DNA from 4 places in the Paenibacillus graminis genome. Region 1 is predicted to be linked to each of the others. Evidence: riboswitches for the same ligand, from Rfam matches in the RefSeq annotation. Region 1 holds a riboswitch; each other region holds the start of a gene.
The links. Region 1 has a riboswitch for thiamine pyrophosphate ahead of thiC (phosphomethylpyrimidine synthase ThiC). Riboswitches for the same ligand answer to the same signal wherever they lie in the genome.
Positions count from the first base shown of each region.

Region 2: another riboswitch for thiamine pyrophosphate. It lies ahead of PGRAT_RS02330 (ABC transporter substrate-binding protein); the one in region 1 lies ahead of thiC (phosphomethylpyrimidine synthase ThiC).
Region 3: another riboswitch for thiamine pyrophosphate. It lies ahead of PGRAT_RS13390 (ABC transporter ATP-binding protein); the one in region 1 lies ahead of thiC (phosphomethylpyrimidine synthase ThiC).
Region 4: another riboswitch for thiamine pyrophosphate. It lies ahead of PGRAT_RS10330 (thiamine phosphate synthase); the one in region 1 lies ahead of thiC (phosphomethylpyrimidine synthase ThiC).

Region 1 covers NZ_CP009287.1:163,241-168,423, forward strand. The annotation lists gene PGRAT_RS00815 (tetratricopeptide repeat protein) at 1-1,314, shown strand, start outside; gene trxB (thioredoxin-disulfide reductase) at 1,334-2,287, shown strand; TPP riboswitch at 2,362-2,467, shown strand; gene thiC (phosphomethylpyrimidine synthase ThiC) at 2,589-4,283, shown strand; gene PGRAT_RS00830 (DUF1858 domain-containing protein) at 4,513-4,740, shown strand; gene PGRAT_RS00835 (DUF438 domain-containing protein) at 4,754-5,183, shown strand, end outside.
Region 2 covers NZ_CP009287.1:521,261-526,443, forward strand. The annotation lists gene PGRAT_RS02320 (ABC transporter permease) at 1-556, opposite strand, end outside; gene PGRAT_RS02325 (thiamine-binding protein) at 553-846, opposite strand; gene PGRAT_RS02330 (ABC transporter substrate-binding protein) at 895-1,965, opposite strand; TPP riboswitch at 2,086-2,197, opposite strand; gene PGRAT_RS02335 (cobalamin-dependent protein) at 2,378-3,442, shown strand; gene PGRAT_RS02340 (ATP-binding protein) at 3,479-5,164, shown strand.
Region 3 covers NZ_CP009287.1:3,243,541-3,248,723, forward strand. The annotation lists gene PGRAT_RS13380 (ABC transporter substrate-binding protein) at 1-583, opposite strand, end outside; gene PGRAT_RS13385 (ABC transporter permease) at 580-1,356, opposite strand; gene PGRAT_RS13390 (ABC transporter ATP-binding protein) at 1,337-2,131, opposite strand; TPP riboswitch at 2,223-2,326, opposite strand; gene PGRAT_RS31620 (TetR/AcrR family transcriptional regulator) at 2,406-3,059, opposite strand; gene PGRAT_RS13400 (DHA2 family efflux MFS transporter permease subunit) at 3,254-4,774, shown strand.
Region 4 covers NZ_CP009287.1:2,564,238-2,569,420, forward strand. The annotation lists gene mdh (malate dehydrogenase) at 1-30, shown strand, start outside; gene PGRAT_RS10315 (hypothetical protein) at 152-577, shown strand; gene PGRAT_RS10320 (SDR family oxidoreductase) at 815-1,684, shown strand; TPP riboswitch at 1,856-1,957, shown strand; gene PGRAT_RS10330 (thiamine phosphate synthase) at 2,296-2,898, shown strand; gene thiS (sulfur carrier protein ThiS) at 2,976-3,179, shown strand; gene PGRAT_RS10340 (thiazole synthase) at 3,287-4,051, shown strand; gene thiH (2-iminoacetate synthase ThiH) at 4,082-5,183, shown strand, end outside.

The sequences.
Region 1 (5,183 bases):
CTGAACCGTCCGGCTCCGCTGGTCCGGATCCGCAGCCGGGAGGGTGTAGTGGAGCATGACAGAGCCCGCAGCCTGCTCGAGGAAGGAAAGTTTCCGCAAGCGGTCGCACTGCTTGAAGAAATTGTACAGAACATCCCCGATTTCCTGGCGGCGCATAACAATCTGGCTCTTGCCTATTTCTACATGGGCCGCTTTGCCAAAGCCAAGGAATGCCTTGGCGAAGTGCTCGCGCAGGACCCGGGGAACCTGCATGCATTGTGCAACATGGCTATTTTCTTGCAGTATGCCGGCGATCGGGAGCAGCTGGAGGGGCTGGTGCGCATGCTGGAAGCCACAGTGCCTTTTCACCAGGAGCATGTATTCAAAATGGCTACGACGATGGGGATTCTGGGGAAGCACAGAACAGCCTACGGGCACTTCCGCCGCCTGCTGAAGGACGAGGAGGTTGGCGGCGATGCCAGCTTGTACCATTACTGTGCGGCTGCGGCAAGCAACAGCGGACTTGAGAGCGAGGCGGTACGCTGCTGGCAGCTGGCCGCGAAGCTGGACCCGGAATCCGCAGTACCGAAGTTTTTCCTGTCCCAGCTTCAGCTGGCACAGGCTGAAGGCCGTCCGCTGCCTCCGGTAAGCTATAATTATCAGCTGCCTTTCCAGGAGCAGCTCAAGCAGTGGAAGAACAACATGGGCAGCTTCTCTGAGGAGGTGCGGAATAATCCGCTGCTGCGCGCTTCGTTCTTTTGGGCACTGCGCTACGGTGATTCAAGTACGAAGCTTCAGGTGACAGAGGCGCTCCGCTGGATCGGGGACGATGAAATGTCCGAGGTGCTGAAGGGGATTTCTGAGCAGGAGCCGCTGCAGGAGACTGCACTTCTCGGGCTGCAGCGCCTGATCGGTGGCGCACCGGAGGAGAACACAATCCAGAGGGCGGTACAAGAGCCGGTCGTGCCAATCCATAAAGGGCCACCGGAATGGAAAGAGGACTGGCAGCGGGTTATTGATCATACGGCTGCCGTGATGGACCGGCGGTATGATGCCGTTCTGAAGAAGGATGCTGAGCTCCTCTGGAAGCAGTTTATAAGCCGTCTCTACCCGGATGTTCCCTTGTTTAGGCATACTGCGGGCTGGTGTGCGGCTCTGGAATATTTGACCGCCAAGCTGCATGGCCATCCGCTTACCTATCGTGAGGCTGCCCAGCGCTACGGCGTTTCGGTCTCTATGGTAAGCCGGTACGCGCGGCGTATTCATCAAGTATGCGGGTTCCCGCAGGACGGGGCGGCAGCGGACATTTTGCCGCCTTTTACGGAAAATATCTGACCCTAAGGAGGATATACTCATGTACAAAACAATTGTAATCGGAACAGGCCCGGCAGGACTGACTGCTGCGATTTACCTGGCGCGTGCCAATCTCAGCCCCCTCGTCATTGAAGGCTTGCAGCCGGGAGGACAATTGACTACAACGACAGAGGTAGAGAACTTCCCCGGTTTTCCTGATGGCATCCTGGGTCCAGATCTGATGGATAACATGCGCAAGCAGGCAGAGCGCTTTGGGGCTCAATTTAAGAATGGCTGGGTGGAGGCTGTGGACTTCTCGCAGCGCCCATTTAAGATAACCGTGGATGGCTTGGGTGTGCTGGAAGCAGAGTCGGTAATTATTTCGACCGGGGCTTCGGCGAGGTACCTGGGCATCCCGGGAGAGCAGGATAATGTCGGGCGCGGGGTCAGCACCTGTGCAACCTGCGACGGGTTCTTCTTCCGCGGCAAAAAGATTGTAGTGGTTGGCGGCGGCGACTCCGCAATGGAGGAAGCGAGCTTCCTGACGCGGTTCGCTTCCAGCGTGACCCTGGTCCACCGCCGTCCGGAGCTGCGCGCTTCGAAGATCATGCAGGACCGCGCGCGGGAGAACAGCAAGGTGGCCTGGGCACTGAACCGCACGCCGCTTGAAGTCGCCATCGGGGATACCGGGGTGAAGGGACTGAAGGTCCGCAACAATGAGACGGGTGCTGAAGAGCTTGTGGAAGCGGACGGCGTATTTATCGCTATCGGCCACACACCCAACACGGCCTTCCTGGGCGGCCAGATCACTACCGATGCCAACGGCTATATCGTGGTTAATCCGGGCACAACCGAAACCAACATTCCGGGCGTGTTTGCTTGCGGGGACGTGCAGGATACCCGTTACCGCCAGGCGATCTCAGCTGCCGGGACCGGCTGCATGGCCGCCATGGATGCCGAGAAATATCTGGAGGGCTCGATGGTGCATGACTGGAGCGAAACGCTGGATAAGTAACGGAGGCGCTCAATCAGCAAAATTTTTTATTGACACAAAATACCACTCCATGTAAATTGTATTTAATTAGATAAGATACCCACTAGGGGAGCCTGAATAGGCTGAGACGGGATAAGTGATTCCCGGACCCTTGAACCTGATCTGGATCATACCAGCGTAGGAAAGTGGAGTCGGACCTTTTTTAGCGCAGCCTTCTTTGGCTGTTCCTGAATAAAGCCGCTCCAGGTGGAGCGGCTTTTTGAATTGCTGCGTGATTATCTTATCTGCAAATTGCTCATAGAGCACAGAGGAGGAGATAAGAATGTCAGATTCAGTAAAAAAGGAAGAGGTTAATCTTTCCGGATTCCCCGCGAGCCGCAAGGTGTATGTAGAGGGCTCACGCCCGGACATTCAGGTTCCGATGCGTGAAATCTGTCTCAGCCGGACTGAAGGCGTGGCGGGAGAAGCGGACAATGCGCCGCTGCGTGTCTATGATACCAGCGGGATTTATACGGACGCCGGACAAGAGACCGATATCCGCAAGGGTCTTCCGCCGCACCGATTGTGCTGGATTGCGGAACGCGGAGATTCGGAAGAATACGCCGGGAGAGCTGTGCAGCCCGGAGATAACGGAAGGACAGCGGACGGATCGCTGGAAGGAGGCTTTTCCGGCTTGCACCGGTGCCCGTTAAGAGCGCGTGAGGGCCGCAATGTCACCCAGCTGCACTATGCGCGGCAGGGGATTATCACACCGGAGATGGAGTATATCGCCATTCGTGAGAACACCCGGCCTGAATTCGTAAGGGATGAGGTCGCGGCAGGCCGGGCCATTATCCCGTCGAATCTCAACCATCCCGAGAGTGAGCCGATGATCATCGGGCGGAATTTTCTGGTTAAGATCAATGCGAACATTGGGAATTCCGCTGTGTCTTCATCGATCGAAGAAGAAGTGGAGAAGATGAGGTGGGCAACGCGCTGGGGGGCCGATACGATTATGGACCTTTCCACCGGGGCAAAAATCCATGCCACCCGCGAATGGATTATCCGCAACTCGCCGGTTCCAATCGGCACAGTGCCCATCTATCAGGCGCTGGAAAAGGTCAAAGGAATAGCTGAGGATTTGACCTGGGAGCTGTACCGCGATACGCTCATTGAACAGGCGGAGCAAGGTGTAGACTACTTCACCATTCATGCCGGTGTGCTGAAGCGTTACATTCCGCTTACCGCTGGCAGAATGACCGGAATTGTCTCACGGGGCGGTTCCATTATGGCGGCCTGGTGCCTTGCCCATGATCAGGAGAACTTTTTATATACGCATTTTGAGGATATTTGCGAGATTATGAAAACCTATGATGTCGCCTTTTCCCTGGGAGACGGGCTACGCCCCGGCTCCATCGCCGATGCCAATGACGAGGCTCAATTTGCTGAGCTAGAAACACTTGGTGAGTTGACTGCTTTGGCCTGGAAGCATGATGTCCAAGTGATGGTGGAAGGTCCGGGTCATGTGCCGATGCACAAGATTAAGGAGAATATGGATAAGCAGCTGGAGCTTTGCCAGGAGGCCCCTTTTTACACACTCGGTCCGCTGACCACGGATATTGCTCCCGGCTATGACCATATTACATCAGCAATTGGTGCAGCAATGATCGGCTGGTTCGGGACAGCGATGCTCTGTTACGTTACCCCGAAGGAGCATTTGGGCCTGCCGAACAAGAATGATGTGCGTGAAGGTGTGATTACTTACAAAATTGCTGCACATGCCGCTGACTTGGCCAAGGGGCATCCGGGCGCGCAGGACCGGGACAACGCACTATCCAAGGCGCGGTTCGAGTTCCGGTGGCGTGACCAGTTCCACTTGTCGCTGGACCCGGAACGCGCGCTGGAGTACCATGATGAGACGCTTCCAGCGGAAGGCGCCAAAACAGCGCATTTCTGCTCGATGTGCGGCCCCAAATTCTGCAGCATGCGGATCTCGCACGATATCCGCAATTCGTCCAGATTGAGCAGAATGCTATAACCTGCAACCTTTCCGAGAGGCTGTTTCCGACGCTATGAAATGCGGAGGAGGCAGCTTTTTTCTATATACGTTTCATTCCGTATCCACATGGTTAAACCAATTGGTTGTCAGCTTAATTAAGTTTGTGATTTTGTGATTGCAATCACAATCCGGCCCTGTACCCTATGCTAAGCTGGTGTTGAGAAAGGTTATCAATTAGCCGGAGGTTAAGCTGCAGGAGGAGAGCGCAATGAGCAAAAGCCTTAACATGGATGAGTCCATATTCGAGCTGGTCAGCCGTTATCCGGAGGTCGTAGATATTATGGTGGAGCTGGGGTTCCGCGATATCGCCAAGCCAGGCATGCTGCAGACGGCAGGCAGGTTCATGACCCTGTCCAAAGGAATCACAGTGAAAAAAATGGATCGCGAAACCGTCCGGCAAGCTTTTGAGCGCCATGGCTTCGAGATTATTCAATAGAGGAGAGAGTACAATGAGCGAACTGATTAACAACCGGGAAGTGGATGTTCCCGAGCAGACACGCCGCCAAGCCATGCTTAGGGAAATCATCAAGGAGCTGCATGCCGGAAAAAGCGTGGAGGAAGTCAAAGCACGTTTTGCAGAAGCGGTAGGCGATGTTACGGTAGCAGAAATTTCGGCCATGGAGCATTCATTGATGACAGAAGAGGGGATTCCTGTAGAGGAGGTGCAGCGACTGTGCTCTGTGCACACGGCCATCTTCAAAGGGTCGATCCAGGAGATTCACCGTTCCAATAAACCGGAGGAACAGCCGGGACATCCCGTGCACACCTTCAAGCTGGAGAACCGTGAGATTGAACGTCTTGTCAATTTCCGCCTGCAGCTCCACACCGATAAATTTCTAAGAAGCGGCACGGAAGAGATGAGGTTCAAGCTGTTGGAGG
Region 2 (5,183 bases), 360 kb from region 1:
AGGTTGCGGAGATTTTCAGGCCCGAGAACAGGGAGGGCAGGGAGCCGGGCAGCTCCAGCTTGGTAAAGATCTGCCACTTATTTGCCCCGGCCATTTTCATATAATTCATCATGATCCGGTCGCTTTGGGCCAGCCCGCCCATGGCGGCGACGGCAACCGGGAAGAAGCAGACGAGTGTGATGAGGACGATTTTGGGCATCAGCCCGAACCCGAACCAGATGATCAGCAGCGGCCCGAGGGCAATCGATGGCACATTCTGGCTGAGAATCAGCAGCGGGTACAGCGCTCTTTTCAGCCAGGGCACTAGATGCAGCAGCAGAGCTACAATAAGGCCCACCCCTGTGCCGACAGGAAAGCCGATCAGGGTCAGCCGCAGCGTAGCCGCCGTATGCGCCCAGATGCCCGAAGCATTGCCCCGGGATTCGCGGGCGATATCGCCGGGGCTTGGCAGCATCCAGGAAGGTACATGGAACACGGAAACCGCCAATTGCCAGGCCCCCAGAAAAAAGATGACCGCCACAAGGGGCGGCCAGATTTGGTTCCAGTATGATCTCACGGCCGGTATTTTTCCGTCAGCTTGTCCATGCTGATCCCGGTGGGGTTATGGGCGATCTTGATCTGTGAGATGACGCTGGGGCTGCCGGAAGCGATCAGTGCTTCGTGCATTTGGCGCACCACTTCGAGCAGTTCGTTCAGTTCACCTTCCATCGTGGTTTCGAGCGGGTTCACCTGGTGTTTGACACCGGATTGCTGAATCACCTCAATGGCCTTGTCTACATAAGGAATGGAATCCTCGTTGTTCGGAGTTTTAGGGATGACTTGAATGCTGAGCAGGGTATTGGCCATGTCAATCAGATCCTTTCAGGTTTGGTATCGTAGGTTTGCACAGTAGAATTACTGGCCTTGCGGCAAATAATCATTGGTGAACGCTGAAGCGGCATCCAGCGGTTTGTCCAGCAGCTTCAGGCCGTACATCCAGTCGGCGTAATTCTTCCAGACCTCTGCTTTTTGCTCACCCCAGCGGGCGGCATCGTCTTTATATTTCGGGCTCAGCCATTTCTGGCTGGCGAGGACCAGCTTAGGGTCGAGATCCGGCACAGCCTTGGAGAGGATAGCGGCCGCTTCTTCCGGCTTGTCGATCGCATATTGATAGCCTTTGGTTGTAGCCGCAAGGAAAGCCTTCACCAGCTCCGGATGCTTGGCAATTTCCTTTTCGCTGGTGGTCAGAACCGGGGTGTAGTAATCCAGCTGCGGCGCGTAATCCTTCAGATACAGCATGTCAACCGGCTCGCCGCGCAGCTCGGCTTCGATACCGGTCCATGCATAGAAAATCCACGCAAAATCGATGTCGCGTTTTACGGCAGTGAAGAAGTCGGCTTCTCCGATGTTGACCAGCTTCACCTTTTTGACATCGCCGCCTTCAGGGTCCATGATCGCTTTCATGGCAGCTTCTTCAGCCGGGGAGCCCCAGCCGCCGTAGGTTTTGCCTTCAAAATCTTTGGGCGTCTTGATCTTGCGGTCTTTCGGAGCGGCAAACCCCGAGGTATTATGCTGGATGATGGCAGCGATTGAGACGAGCGGCACATCCTGCAGCCGGGCCAGTGTGAGCGCCTCCTGGGCACTGATGCCAAAAGCGGCTTCGCCTGAGGTGACCATTGTGTCGGCTCCGGCTGCACCAGGCTGCACTATTTCTACATCCAGGCCTTCCTCCTCATAATATCCCAGCTCCTTGGCTGCATAGAGGCCGGTATGGTTGGTGTTTGGCGTCCAGTCCAGAGCGACCTTAATTTTAGTCAGCTCTTTTGGAGCGTCAGCCGCCGGGGCGGTGGCCTCAGGCGCGGCGGAGCTGTCTCCGGATGGAGCAGCGCTATTCCCGCCGGAATTTGCATTATTGCTGCCGCAGCCGGCCATTACGATGACCAGCATGCAGCTGATGCAGAGCATTAGTGTTTTTTTGACTCCCATTTCTTCTCTCCTTCCAGCTCTCCCCAGTCTTCCAAATTCTGATGATGTCCATACCCAAAAAAGCGCCCCGGAGATCGGGACGCCTGCATTTGCGTTAGGGACCGCTTAAGCCAATTGGCTGAATAGCGGGTGATGGATTCCTACGCTGGCATTATCCAGATCAGGTATAAGGGTCAGTATCTTTGCGGGATACACTCTCAGCCGGCCCATTCCAGCCCCCCTGGTACTATGAAGTTATGGGTATTGCTGTGTTCTTACGGTGTATTATAGCTGTCGCCTGCGGGGTTGTCCAGTAGCCGTCTGCCAGAATGCGGAAATGTGCCCAGAACGTCCAGACCGCCGGGGTAACCTGGCCTTATGTTATAATACGGACAAGGCTCTACAATTCCGTTTCTGAAAAAGGAGTGACCCTATGTTCGCTGACCAGCAACATGCCGGAGAACGGCTGAAGGCGCTAGCGGAGCAGTTGGCGGAAGAAGTCACTTTGCGTCAGTATGAGCGGCAGCCCGGGCTGCGGCAAAGATTCGGCCCTTCCGGCATAGCAAGAACCAAGCAGGATTCTCTTTATCATTTCCGGTATCTGGCCCAAAGTGTGGCGCTGGATAGCCCGCTTTTATTTATAAATTATATTATCTGGCTGAAAGTCCTGCTCGCACAGTATAAGATTACGGCCGAGGATCTGCAGATCAATTTGGATCTGATGAAGGATGCTATAAGTTCCCAGGTGGAAACACCAGAAAAGGAGCTGATTATAAGCTATCTCGATATGGGGATACACCACGCACGCGGAGAGGACAGCCTGCCTACCTTTCTTCTTCCGGAAAAGCCCTATTACCACGAGGCAGAGGAGTACCTGAAGCTGCTTCTGGCCGGTGAACGCCGTAAGGCTTCGGAGTTCGTGCTGGGGCTGCATGAGGACGGTGTGCCTATCCGTGATCTCTATCTGCATCTCTTCCAGAACAGCCAGTATGAGATTGGCCGTCTATGGCAGCTAGGCCGCATCACTGTAGCCCAGGAGCATTACTGTACAGCCTGTACCCAGAGTATCATCTCCCAGCTCTACCCGCGTTGGATTGAGGCAGCACAGAAAAGCAAAAAAACGCTGGTAGCGGTCGGCGTGGGCGAGGAGCTGCATGAAATCGGATTGCGGATGCTTGCTGATTTCTTCGAAATGGAGGGCTGGAACACCTGCTACTTGGGTTCCAATATGCCCGCAGAGGGACTGATCCGCTATTTAAAAGAGCAGCCTGCCGATCTCCTGGCCGTCTCGATTACCATGACTTATCATGTGTCGGAGGTTCAGCGTTTGATTGCCTCGATCCGCACGCATGCCGGACTGGACCGCATGAAAATTCTAGTCGGCGGAATGCCGTTTAATATCGACAGAGCATTATGGGAAAAGGTTGGAGCCGACGGCTACGCCCCGGACGCCAAAGGGGCGCTGGAAATGGCGGCACAGCTGATTCCCCGGAACTAGCACCCAGAGAACTTATACAAAAGGCGGGATATAGAAATGGCCGACCACGAGCAGGAAGTCCGGAAACTGAGGGAAACCATTGAGCGGCTCTCGCATCAAGTAATTCAGGGACAGCAGAGAGAAGAACAGACCCTCGCAGAATTCTCCGCGATGAACAATGAATTAATTACGATGCACCGGCTGCTTGCGAAGAACAGTGCCGGCCTTAAGGAGATGAAGGAGGAGGCGGAGGAGGCCAACCGGGCGAAAAGCCTGTTTCTGGCTACAATCAGCCATGAAATCCGCACGCCGATGAACGGCATTCTGGGAATGACCGAACTTCTGGAGGCTGAAGGTGCGACGGACGGGCAGCGGGCTCATCTGGAAGTTATCCGGGAATCCGCACAATACCTGCTGCAGATGATCAACAACCTGCTGGATATCTCGAAGATTGAAGCCAGTAGAATGGTACTGGAGAAGACACCGCTTAACCTGCGTGGTCTGCTTGAGCATGTGGTCCGGCTGCTCTCTACGGCTGCCGTGAAGCGCGGGAATATTCTGAAATGGCAGGTTGCGGACAGAGTAGACCATACTCTAAGCGGTGATTCGTCGAAAATTCTTCAGGTCCTCATCAATCTGGTGGGAAATGGACTAAAGTTCACACAGAACGGTGAAGTGGAAGTGACTGTAAGGCTGCTTCGGGAGGATGCGGCCCAGCAGTACCTATGCTTCGAAGTCAGGGATGAGGGTATCGGCATTCCACTGAAGGATCAGGCAACGCTGTTCCGGCCCTATTCACAGATCAGCAGCGAGTCGGCAATGGCAGTGGAGGGCACGGGGCTTGGCCTGTCGATCTGCAAGTCCATGGTGGAGCTGATGGGCGGGACGATTATGGTGGACAGCGCCCCTGGCCGGGGCTCAACCTTCCGGTTTGAGGTTGCGCTGGATAAGACGCTGAGCCTGAAGGAACCGGCTCCCGCGGGTGAAGCGGTATTGCCGGAGGCCCGCTTCAGCACGCAGCCGGTGCTGGTTGCAGAAGACAACGGACTCAACAGCACCCTCTTGCTGCTGCAGCTGAAGAAGCTGGGCATTACAAATGTGCAGATGGTCGGCAGCGGCAAGGAAGCTGTCGAAGCCTGGCAGCAGGGAGAGTACGGGCTTATTCTGATGGACAGCAGGCTTCCCGGTATGAACGGAGGGGAAGCGGTCCGCAGAATCCGGCAACTGGAGTCTTCCGGGGCAAGGCCGAGAATTCCCATCATCGGGGTGACCGGGGATGGATCGGAGGAGAGCCGGGCACAGTTTTTCGAGGCTGGTCTGGACGACTGGGCGGTTAAGCCTTTGAACCTGGAGCGGCTGAGGCAGCTTCTGGACAGATGGTTCAGCCCCGGGCCTTATATCCCGGTGCTGGATGCGGATACCATTTCCGGTATCCGGGAAATGGACGGGGAAGAGGCGCCGCAGCTGCTCCAGGCGCTGGTGGAGATGTTCAAGGATGATACGCCGCTCCGGCTGACATCCCTGGAGGCAGCCTTTGCTGCAAGGGACCTGCCTGAGATGGCGGCCGTGGCCCACGGCCTGAAATCAGGCAGCCTGAGCATAGGAGCAAAGCACTTTGCCCATTTGTGCGCAGCGGTTGAATGCCATGCCAGAGAGGGTGAGTATGAACCGGCTGCACGGGTGCTGCCGAAGCTTGCCCCTGCGTATGCGGAAGCGTGCCGGGAACTGGAGAGCCTGCTGTAGTTTTGGCGGGCTGTTTTTT
Region 3 (5,183 bases), 3.1 Mb from region 1:
GGTCAAAACCCACATCGATCAGCTTCACTGCGGACGGATCGCCGCCATCGCTTTTGACCATTGTTTTCAGCATAGCTTCGTATAAGGGAACCGAAGAGTATCCGGCATTTTTCCCAGCCAGCTCTTTCGGGCTTTTGATCCCGCTGTCCGCCGGTAACATCAGATGGTTCAGCGGATGCCGGACGATGGCGGCGACAGACTTCACCGGAATCTGTTCTCCCCGGGCCATCAGCACCTGCGGCTGGTAGCTTAAGGCCAGATCGGCTTTGCCGGCGGCTACCAGCTTCAAGGCATCATTGCTGTCAGCGGGCATCTGGATATCCACATCCAGGCCTTCCTCTTTGAAATAGCCATTCTGTTGTGCGGCGTACAGGAAAGAGTGAACGGCGTTTGGATACCAGTCGAGCATAATCGTTAGCTTGTGGGGCTGCTGGGCGTTCTCTGCTGAAGCGGAGCTGGTTGGAACAGCATTGTTGCCGCCTCCACAGCCGCTTACTGCAATAGCAAGACATAGAAGCAGCGGTAGGGAGAGCAAGGAAAGACTCTTGTTACTAACGGGATGTTCAGAGGGAAAGATGTTCATCGATGAATGCCTCTTTTCTGCAAAATATATTTTTCGAGCAGCTTAATACTTAGGAACAGAACAATGCCGAGTACGGATAAAAGAAACACAGCGGCGAACATCTCAGCACTTTGCAGATTGCCCGCCATCCGGCGGCTAAAATACCCGAGTCCCCGGCTGCCGCCCAGCCATTCCCCGATCGTTGCGCCAATCACACAGTAGACAATTGAGAGCTTGAGTCCCGAAAACAGCGAGGGCAGTGCCGGAGGAATCTCGGTTTTCCGCAGAATCTGCCAGCGGTTCGCACCAAGTGTGAGCAGCAGCTCTTTGTACACCGCTCCGCTTTTGTGCAATCCGTCATAAGTGCCGATAACGACCGGAAAAAAAGCGGTCAGGAAGACCACCGCTACCTTGCTCCACAGCGTATAGCCAAACCACATAATAAAAATGGGGGAGAGCGCGATCAGCGGAATCGTCTGGCTGATGACCAGCAGGGGGTACAGCGCTTTCTCCACCGGAGAGAACATATGCATTCCCGTACCCAGCAGCACACCGCAGCACACGGACAGCGCAAAACCCAACAGCACCTCCTGCAGTGTAGCAGGCAAGTGTTCTCCAAAGAGCAGCAGCCTCTGCTCCAGCATTGCCGTCCATATGGCCGTAGGGGCCGGAAGAATGAAGGCAGGGACAAGCTTCAGCCTGGCTGCGCTTTCCCAGAAGGCAAGAGTCAGCAGCACCAACAGGGCAAAGGGGCCATATTCGTGCAAAAACTTTCTAAGATAGGTGCGTGTCATACAGCCTCCGTTCCAAATCCGCCCGCAAAGCAGCAAAATGCGGTTCATAATTCATGCGGTAATGCCTGGGGCGCGGAAGATCTACCAGGAATTCCTGTACACCGCCGCCAGCGCCGCCGGACATTAGATAGATCCGGTCACTGAGGAGGAGCGCCTCCTCCAGATCGTGGGTGATGAACAGGACGGTCTGCTCCAGACTGCCCCACAGCTCCAGCAGCCAGCGGTGAAGCCCGCGTTTGGTGATGGCATCCAGTGCTCCGAAGGGCTCATCCAAAAGCAAGAGCGTATTGCCGGCAGCCAGCGTCCGCAGCATAGCGATCCGCTGGCGCATTCCGCCGGACAGCTCATGCGGATAGCGCTGCTCTGTACCTTCCAGTCCAAAACGCTCCAGCAAATTACGGATACTTTTTACCGCTTCCGTTTTACTGCCTGTTCTGTTCAGCTCCCAGGGAAGCAGGCAGTTGTCCAGCACGGTTCTCCAGGGCAGCAGCAGATCCTGCTGGGGCATATAGGCAACCCGTCCCAGGCGTGATGAAGGATCGGCGGATGTCGTTCCCAGAACTTTAAGATCACCGCTGGTGTGCTGAAGCAAGCCGGCGATGATTTTGAATAATGTGCTTTTACCGCAGCCGCTGGCACCGACCAGAGAAATGAATTCCCCTTGGCGCACATCCATTGTCAGACCGCTGAATACCGGCGTCTCCGGAGATGTGCCGAAAGAATAGGACAGGTTCGTCATTGAGATCATATTCGTATGTACTAAGCCTCCTTTCATTGCGCGGCAACACAATAAAGACCCATCTGTCTCAAAGTGGAGACAAATGGGTCTGAAAGGTTCAGGCAGTAGACGTATAGCGGCACCGCTGATCGTTTCTGTTCCACTTCCCTCCGCTGGTATGATCCAGATCAGGTTCCAAGGGTCCGAAGCTTCAAGCTTCGTCTCAGTCGGCAGACTCCCCTAGTGAAATAGCAGGTCAATATTGATATTCGCAATTGCTAATTAATATAGCATATTCAGGCGGGTTGTCAAAGGATCTGTGCCGGAAAGGTTAAGTCCGTTGGATTCCAATGACGAACAGTGCGAGGACGCCCTTAGAGATTTCCTCTTTGGTAGAGCTGTGCAGCTTCTGTTGGTAGAGGTAGAGATCAGGGCTCAATACGGCAATAAGGGCGGTAGCGGCAAATTGCGGATCGACCGCAATCAGCAAGCCATCATCCGCGGCCCGCCGGATGCGCTGGGTCATCACTGCGTTCAGGCGGCGGAAAATCGGATGCTCGAACTGAGTAAGCTGTTTCTTGCCGGTGAACTCGGACTTAATCATCTGCAGCAGCTCAGCGTGCTGGTCTATGAAATCAACGACCTGCTCAATACTGCTCTGCAGGTCTTCCAACGGGGCAGAAGATCCGGCTGTGGCCTGCAGCTCCTGTTCCAGACGGGAAAGAAAACGCTCGGAGCTGGTTGAGAGCAAGGCAGAGCAGATTTCGCCTTTGTCCGTGAATCTGCGGTACAGCGAACCCTGGCCGATTCCCGCCCGCTTGGCGATGCTGAACATACTGACCGCCTCTAGGCCGTTCTCGGCAAACAATGCCTCTGCAGCCTCAAGAATCCGCTGGACATAAGGGTCCTGATAATCCCTGGCGGGTACCGGAGGTTCTTTTGCTGGTTTGTTGGTTGGTCTGCGGTCTGGTTCGTGTGAATTCATGGCAGGCTCCTTTCGGAAATGCAGCATCTATATTAGAAAAAAATGAAAATTAAATTGACAGTGCGGACAATTGTCCGTACACTGAAAAAGCAATACCGGACAATTGTCCGTTCGTATCATTTATTATATAGATAAAGCTGCGCAAAGGTCAATGTACGCCTACCGGAGCAGTTCAACTTAGGAGGAGATAGAAGATGGAGCAAGCGTTGAAGTCGGATGCCGATTTTCGCCTGTCAAGCATTCTGGTTCCGCTGCTGGCGATCATTGCCGGTGTGTTCATGGTGGTGCTGGACAGCACGGCGATGAATGTGGCTTTGTCCACACTAGTCAAGGATTTTCATACGGATCTAAATACTCTGCAATGGATCGTGACCGGATATATGCTGGCTCAGGCCTCAGTGATTCCGTTGTCCGGCTGGCTGTCTGACCGGTTCGGAGCCAAAACTGTTTTTCTCGCCGCAGTTATTGTATTCACCATCGGCTCTCTCCTCTGTGCCACCCCGAGCCGTGCGGAATGGCTAATTGCATTCCGTGTGCTGCAGGGACTGGGGGGAGGCTGTGTGCTTCCCGTTGGGATGGCTTACGTGTATAAGCTTGCTCCCAGGAGCAAGGTTGGCGTTGTTATGGGAATCATGGGGATTCCGGTGCTGTTTGCTCCGGCGATCGGCCCTGTACTGTCCGGCTGGCTTGTGGAGTACCATTCCTGGCGCTGGATTTTCCTCATTAATATTCCGATTGGCATCATTTGCCTGCTGATCGGTTCCCGGAAGCTGCCCAGATCAGAGCGGACCCAAGTACCGGGCATGGATAAGCTCGGGATGATTCTCGGGCCTCTGGCCTTTGCCTCCCTGTCGTACGGTGTCAGCCAAGGTGCGGATAGCTGGACCTCAGACAAAACACTGATCGGGTTATCCATGGGCGTGCTCGCCTTAATCGCTTTTGTGATTGCAGAGTTTCGCTCGGAGACCCCGCTGTTGGAACTGCGGATTCTGCGCTCCGGCGATTTCAGCACAGGCATTCTCGTACAATGGATTGCCCAGTTCGGCTTATACGGCGCATTGTTTCTGCTTCCGCAATTTCTCCAGCAGGCCCGCGGCTTCGGAGCTTTTGATACCGGTCTGACGATGCTGCCCCAAGCCATTGCATCCGGACTGATGATGCCCATTGCCGGGATTCTATTCGACAGGATAGGTGTCCGCTGGCTGGTGGTTTGCGGTCTTAGCCTTGTCTCTGGTGCCTTATTCCAATATTCGCATGCAGATCTTGCCACACAGAGCAAAGACCTGATCCTGCCGCTGATTATGTGCGGCGCGGGCATGGGGATGATGGTAATGCCTATGAATACCCATCTTCTGAACAAGGCCCCAAGCCACCTGGTGAACCGGGTTACTTCTCTGACCAACTCGATGCAGCAGGTAATCAACTCTCTGGCGGTATCGACACTGGTCACCATCCTGACCTCAAGGGCGGCAGCGCGCGGGGCGGAAATGCAAGAAGCTGCGGCTGCGGCCGGGAAGAATGCGGCGAATGCTTCTCCCGAAGCGTTGAAGCTAGCTGCACAAACTGTACTTGCCAAAGGGTTTGACGATACCTTTCACATCATGATCTTCGTAGCGCTGGGCGGTGCTGTGCTGGGTCTGCTGCTGCGGAGAGGGCGCAGAGTCAGACAAGACGGTTCTAAGACCGAGGTGCAGACTGAAATCATGCACGGATGATTTTTTATGAATACAAAACCCCGTTCACCGGATAGGTGCTAACGGGGTTTTGTCGTTTGAGAAATGATAAAATCATAAAAATGAAGAGATCCTGGAAGTTTAAGGTGATATAGGCGGTGCTTGAGGCTTGGGTACCATCCGCGTGGTGAAGCGGACAGATTGGACACCATCGGCGGAGTTTAAGGGGCAGGTTGGGTGCCATCAGGAGAGTATAGCGGACATGCAAACCAAAAGATGCTAATCTTGTCTCTTGCATAATATTTCCGGGCCTCGTGTCCTCGTGCACTCGAAGCCCCAGTAGCTCCGTAACCTCGCTTTGTTATTCAGTAGGGATATCCCTTAGCGCCTTCCGAAGAAGCAGCTGTACAGTGCCAGTTGGAAAAAGGGAACTTATTTATCCCCAAAATCA
Region 4 (5,183 bases), 2.4 Mb from region 1:
CGTGCAGTAACTTCAGTGGTTACGGTCTAGGTTCATACGGATATAAGCCCTCATTTCCATTCAAGAAATGAGGGCTTTCTTTTCATAAGCGATGCGGTTGGGTATAATAAGAATGTAACATATATCACAGCGAAAAATGAGGAGGCTAATCATGGATCGGATTTTCTTTTTCTTACATATGATCGGGACATTGGCGCTCGGCTTCTATCTGGTGCTGCCGTTTATTTTGAACGGTACGGCCAAGCTCTCTGCTTCAGCCAAAGAGGGGACGTTAAGCGCTATCGGCGGATTTAACCGGTTCGCCCAGTATGGTCTGGTCATTCAACTGCTGACAGGGGGCTATATGATTTCACAAGGGGATTATACCGTAGCCTGGATGGTTGTGGTTATAGTTCTCCTGCTGGCGATGTTTGCCTTAGGCGGCATTATGGGCAAGCCGCTGCGTCTGGCAGCTGCCGGAATGCGCGAGAACCGCGATGTGTCTGACCATACCGCGAAGCTGCGCACCCTGAGCCTGCTGCTGATGGTCCTGCTGATCGTGATGATGTTTTTTATGGTGTACAGACATATTATCTAAGTTGAACTCACGTAAAATGGCTCCGGCTGCGAGGGCTTTTTTCTGTGGAAATGCGGGTATAGGTGATGATGACGAGGTGCCGTCCCCAGCAAAAGCGGCTGGATTTTTTGTTTGGATTACCTGGAAGTGTGGTAAGTAACATAACGTAAAGCGATTGTATAATTGATGATGCATAAGCCATCCTAATACGATGTGGTTACTTCCCAAAAAAGTTGCACAGCGAAAGGAGAATGGATCATGCCAGACAACAAACAATCCACCAAAACTTTGCCGCCTCAGGTGCAGGACCGGCAGCCCGGAATCGAGAGCGAGATGAAGCCGCGTCCGGAATTTGAAACCTCAAGCTATAAAGCGGCAGGCAAGCTGCTGGGCAAGGCGGCTCTGATTACGGGAGGCGACAGCGGTATTGGGCGTGCGGTTGCCGTTCATTTTGCCAAGGAAGGTGCGGATGTGGTCATTTCCTATCTGAATGAGCATTCCGATGCCGAAGAAACGAAACGCCAGGTCGAGCAGGAGGGCCGGAAGTGTATTCTGGTCGCCGGTGACATTGGGGTAGAAGCATTCTGCCAGGACCTGATCAACAAAACAGTAGAAGGCCTGGGCAAACTAGACATCCTGATCAACAACGCCGCCGAGCAGCATCCGCAGGACAAGATTGAGGATATCACCTCGGAGCAGCTGGAGCGGACGTTCCGTACGAATATTTTTTCCATGTTCTATTTGACCAAGGCCGCTATGCCGCATCTGAAAAAAGGTTCTACGATCATCAACACGACGTCGATCACAGCCTACCGGGGAAGCCCGCAGCTGCTGGACTATTCGTCTACCAAAGGCGCAATTCTCAGCTTCACCCGCTCACTGTCGATGAATCTGGCGGAAAAAGGCATCCGTGTCAATGCCGTAGCTCCGGGTCCGATCTGGACACCGCTGATTCCATCCACTTTTGATGCCAAAAAGGTCAGCGAGTTCGGCGGCACACAGCCGATGAAACGTCCGGGACAGCCGGAAGAGCTGGCTCCAGCCTATGTCTATCTGGCCTCGGATGATTCATCCTATGTCAGCGGGCAGGTCATGCATGTTAATGGCGGAGAAGTGGTCAACGGCTAAGAGTTGTGGTGCAGACCAGGTTTACTTGGAAATACAGCAGCAGTTTAAGAGCGTGCCTTCGCGGCCCGCTCTTTTTGCTGCACCTGCCAAGGAAGCAGTTTTTCAGCGAAAGGGATAGCTTTTCCGAGGAATTATATGTTAATATGAACCACGTCAGCAACTGAATAATGGAATTGTCCCTAGGGGTGCCGCGAGGCTGAGACGAACGTTCCGTTCGGACCCTTTGAACCTGATCTGGTTAAACCCAGCGTAGGAAAGCGGAGAATGAATGAACTGCAGCGGGGTTGTATCCATACGCCCGTATTCCTGTACACATTTATGACTGCCTCCTACCGCGGGGGCGGTTTTTTTGTTGTCTGGAAATTATGTGTTTTTTCTGTTTTGGATAAGGTGTGTAAGGGGAGAAGGGATTTTTTACTTGGTTCGTTTAAAGAACAAATTTGGATCTGAACGCGGGTTGGCCTGGAAAGAACGGCAGAAATGCCTTTGTTGAAGAGTTGACGGCTGGTTTGTCCGGAAAGAACGGCAGAAATGCCTTTGTTGAAGGGTCGAAGGCTGGTTTGTTCTGTTCCCGGTCTGCTCAAAGAATATAGCGAATAGAAGGTGAAGCTGTGGCGGAGATTCATTTGATCTCGGACGGAAGGCTTGCGCCGGGAGAATTCATTAACCTTGCTGCGGCTGTATATCCGCTCGTGGACTACATCCATCTGCGGGAAAAGCACCGGTCTGCCCTGGAACTGCTGGACATGGCGAAGCAGCTGCTGCTTGCGGGGGTTCCCGCTTCCAGCCTAGTCATCAATGACCGGCTGGATGTTGCGCTGGCCGCTGGTGCAGGCGCTGTTCAGCTGGCCTGGAACAGCCTGCCGCCGGCTGCAGCCCGTGCCGCCGCTCCCCGCCTGCGGCTGGGCAGGTCGGTGCATTCCGCGGCGGAAGCTGCGGAAGCGGGCCTGCAGGGGGCCGACTATTGCCTGTTCGGCCATGTTTTTCCTACCGCCTGCAAACCCGGCCAGCAGGAGCGCGGTTTGGGGCTGCTGGGGGAAGCGGTGCGCTGCAGCCGTATTCCGCTGATTGCCATCGGCGGCATAGAGCCGGGCAATGCCGGTCAGGTGATCCGGCAAGGGGCAGCCGGGATTGCAGTCATGTCCGGCATTTGTGGTGCCGGAGACGCTGTATCCGCTGCGCGTGCTTACCGGTTGGCGGTCCAGGAGGCTTAAGACCGGAGTTGTTATGTGTTTAAGTTGTTATGCGTTTAGTGAGCTATGGATATGTCACGCAAAGGAGGTGAGAAGGCATGAATCTGATCATCAATGGCAAAGCCCTGGAGATTGCGGAAGACTGCCGGACGGTAGCTGACCTGCTCAGCCGGCCCGAATGGAGCGGACGGCTTGTGATCGTGGAGCGCAATGGTGAAATTGTGAACAGGGAGCATTACGGCGAGACATCGTTCTGTGAAGGTGACCGGCTGGAGCTGGTGCATTTTGTAGGCGGGGGCTGAAGCACTGCTTCCTGAGAGAGCACAATGCGGGGCGTTCGTTCCCATAGCATCTCTTCATTTTGCAACCACAGCAGATATTATCCGATTTCATACCAGGAGGCATGCTTATGTTAGATCCATTTGTGATTGGCGGTATTACGTTATCAAGCCGGCTGTTCATCGGCACCGGCAAATACAGCCGGAATACACTGATTCCCGAGGTGGTTGCGTCTTCAGGCTCACAAGTGATCACGGTTGCCCTTCGCCGCATAGATCCGGAGAGCCGCGACAATATTGTCAGCCATATTCCTCCCCATATGACCCTGCTGCCTAATACATCGGGGGCGCGCACCGCCGAGGAAGCCGTGCGGATCGCCAGACTGGCCAGAGCCGCAGGCCTTGGCAACTGGGTCAAGATTGAGGTCATTAACGATCAGAAATATCTGCTGCCGGATAATCTTGAGACCATCCGCGCTACGGAGATACTTGCCGCCGAAGGTTTTGTGGTGCTGCCGTATATGAGCCCGGACCTCTCCGCTGCAATTCGAATGAAAGAGGCTGGAGCTGCCGCGGTTATGCCGCTTGGCTCGCCTATCGGCTCCAACCGCGGCCTGCGGACCAAAGAGCTGCTCCGCATTCTCATCTCTGAGGTGGATCTTCCGGTTATTGTTGACGCCGGTATCGGCCGACCGTCCGAAGCGGCGGAAGCTATGGAGCTGGGGGCCTCCGCTGTGCTGCTCAATACGGCTATCGCTACTGCCCGTGATCCGCTGCTGATGGCCGAAGCCTTCCGCGAAGCCGTATCTTCAGGCCGCAAGGCCTATTTGGCCGGGCTCGGTCCGGTGGAAGAGACGGCGGTCGCGTCTTCGCCTTTGACCGGATTTCTGAAGTGATTCTGAGCCATACCGAAAGGAGGGAGAAACATGAGTTTTTATGAAACACTGACCCGTCTGGAGCAGCTTCCTTACGAGAGCCTATGGCAGCAGTTCCAGGTGGAGGATGTGAAGCGGGCACTATGCAAGGACCGCCTGGATGAAAGCGACCTGCTGGCCCTGCTGTCTCCGGCTGCGGAGCCATGCCTGGAGGAGATAGCCCAGCGTGCGCAGCGGCTGACCCGTACGCATTTCGGGCATGTGATGCAGCTGTTCACACCGATGTATCTGGCCGATTTTTGTGTGAATCACTGCACCTATTGCAGCTTCAGCTCCATTTATGATTTTCCGAGAAAAAAATTGACGCCGGAGGAGGTCAGGCAAGAGGCGATTGCGATCTCCTCCACAGGCCTGCGCCATCTTCTGGTGCTGACCGGCGAATCGCGCAGTGACAGCCCGGCTTCTTATGTGAAGGAATGCGTAGAAATTCTGCACGAGTACTTCCCTTCCGTAAGTATTGAGGTGAATCCGCTGTCCACGGAGGAATACCGGGAGCTTAGAGAGGCGGGAGTGGACGGCTTGACCCTGTATCAGGAGGTTTATCATCAGGAAACGTACCGGAAGCTGCATGTAAAAGGTCCCAAAAGAGTCTTCCGCAACCGGCTGGATGCCCCCGAGCGGGGCTGTCAGGCCGGCTTCCGCTCTGTCAACATCGGTGCGCTCCTTGGGATGTATGATTGGCGGCAGGAGGCATTCATGACCGCGATGCATGCGAGGTATCTGCAGGACAAGTATCCGGAATGCGAAATCGGCTTATCCGCCCCGCGTTTCCGGCCGTATTTGGGGGAATTCAATCCGGATAGCGATGTTACGGACCGGGCGCTGGTGCAGATTATTTTGGCGTACCGCCTGTTTCTGCCCCGTTCCGGCATTACCTTGTCTACCCGGGAGCCTGCCTCGCTGCGTAATCATCTGATCCACCTGGGCATCACCAAAATGTCCGCAGGCGTCTCCACTGAAGTGGGAGGACACACCCAGGATGGCGGAACTCCGCAGTTCGAAATTTCGGATGAACGGAGTGTAGAAGAAATTACGGACATGCTTCAGGCAAACGGCCTGCAGCCGGTCTTCAAGGATTGGGATCTGCTGAGGC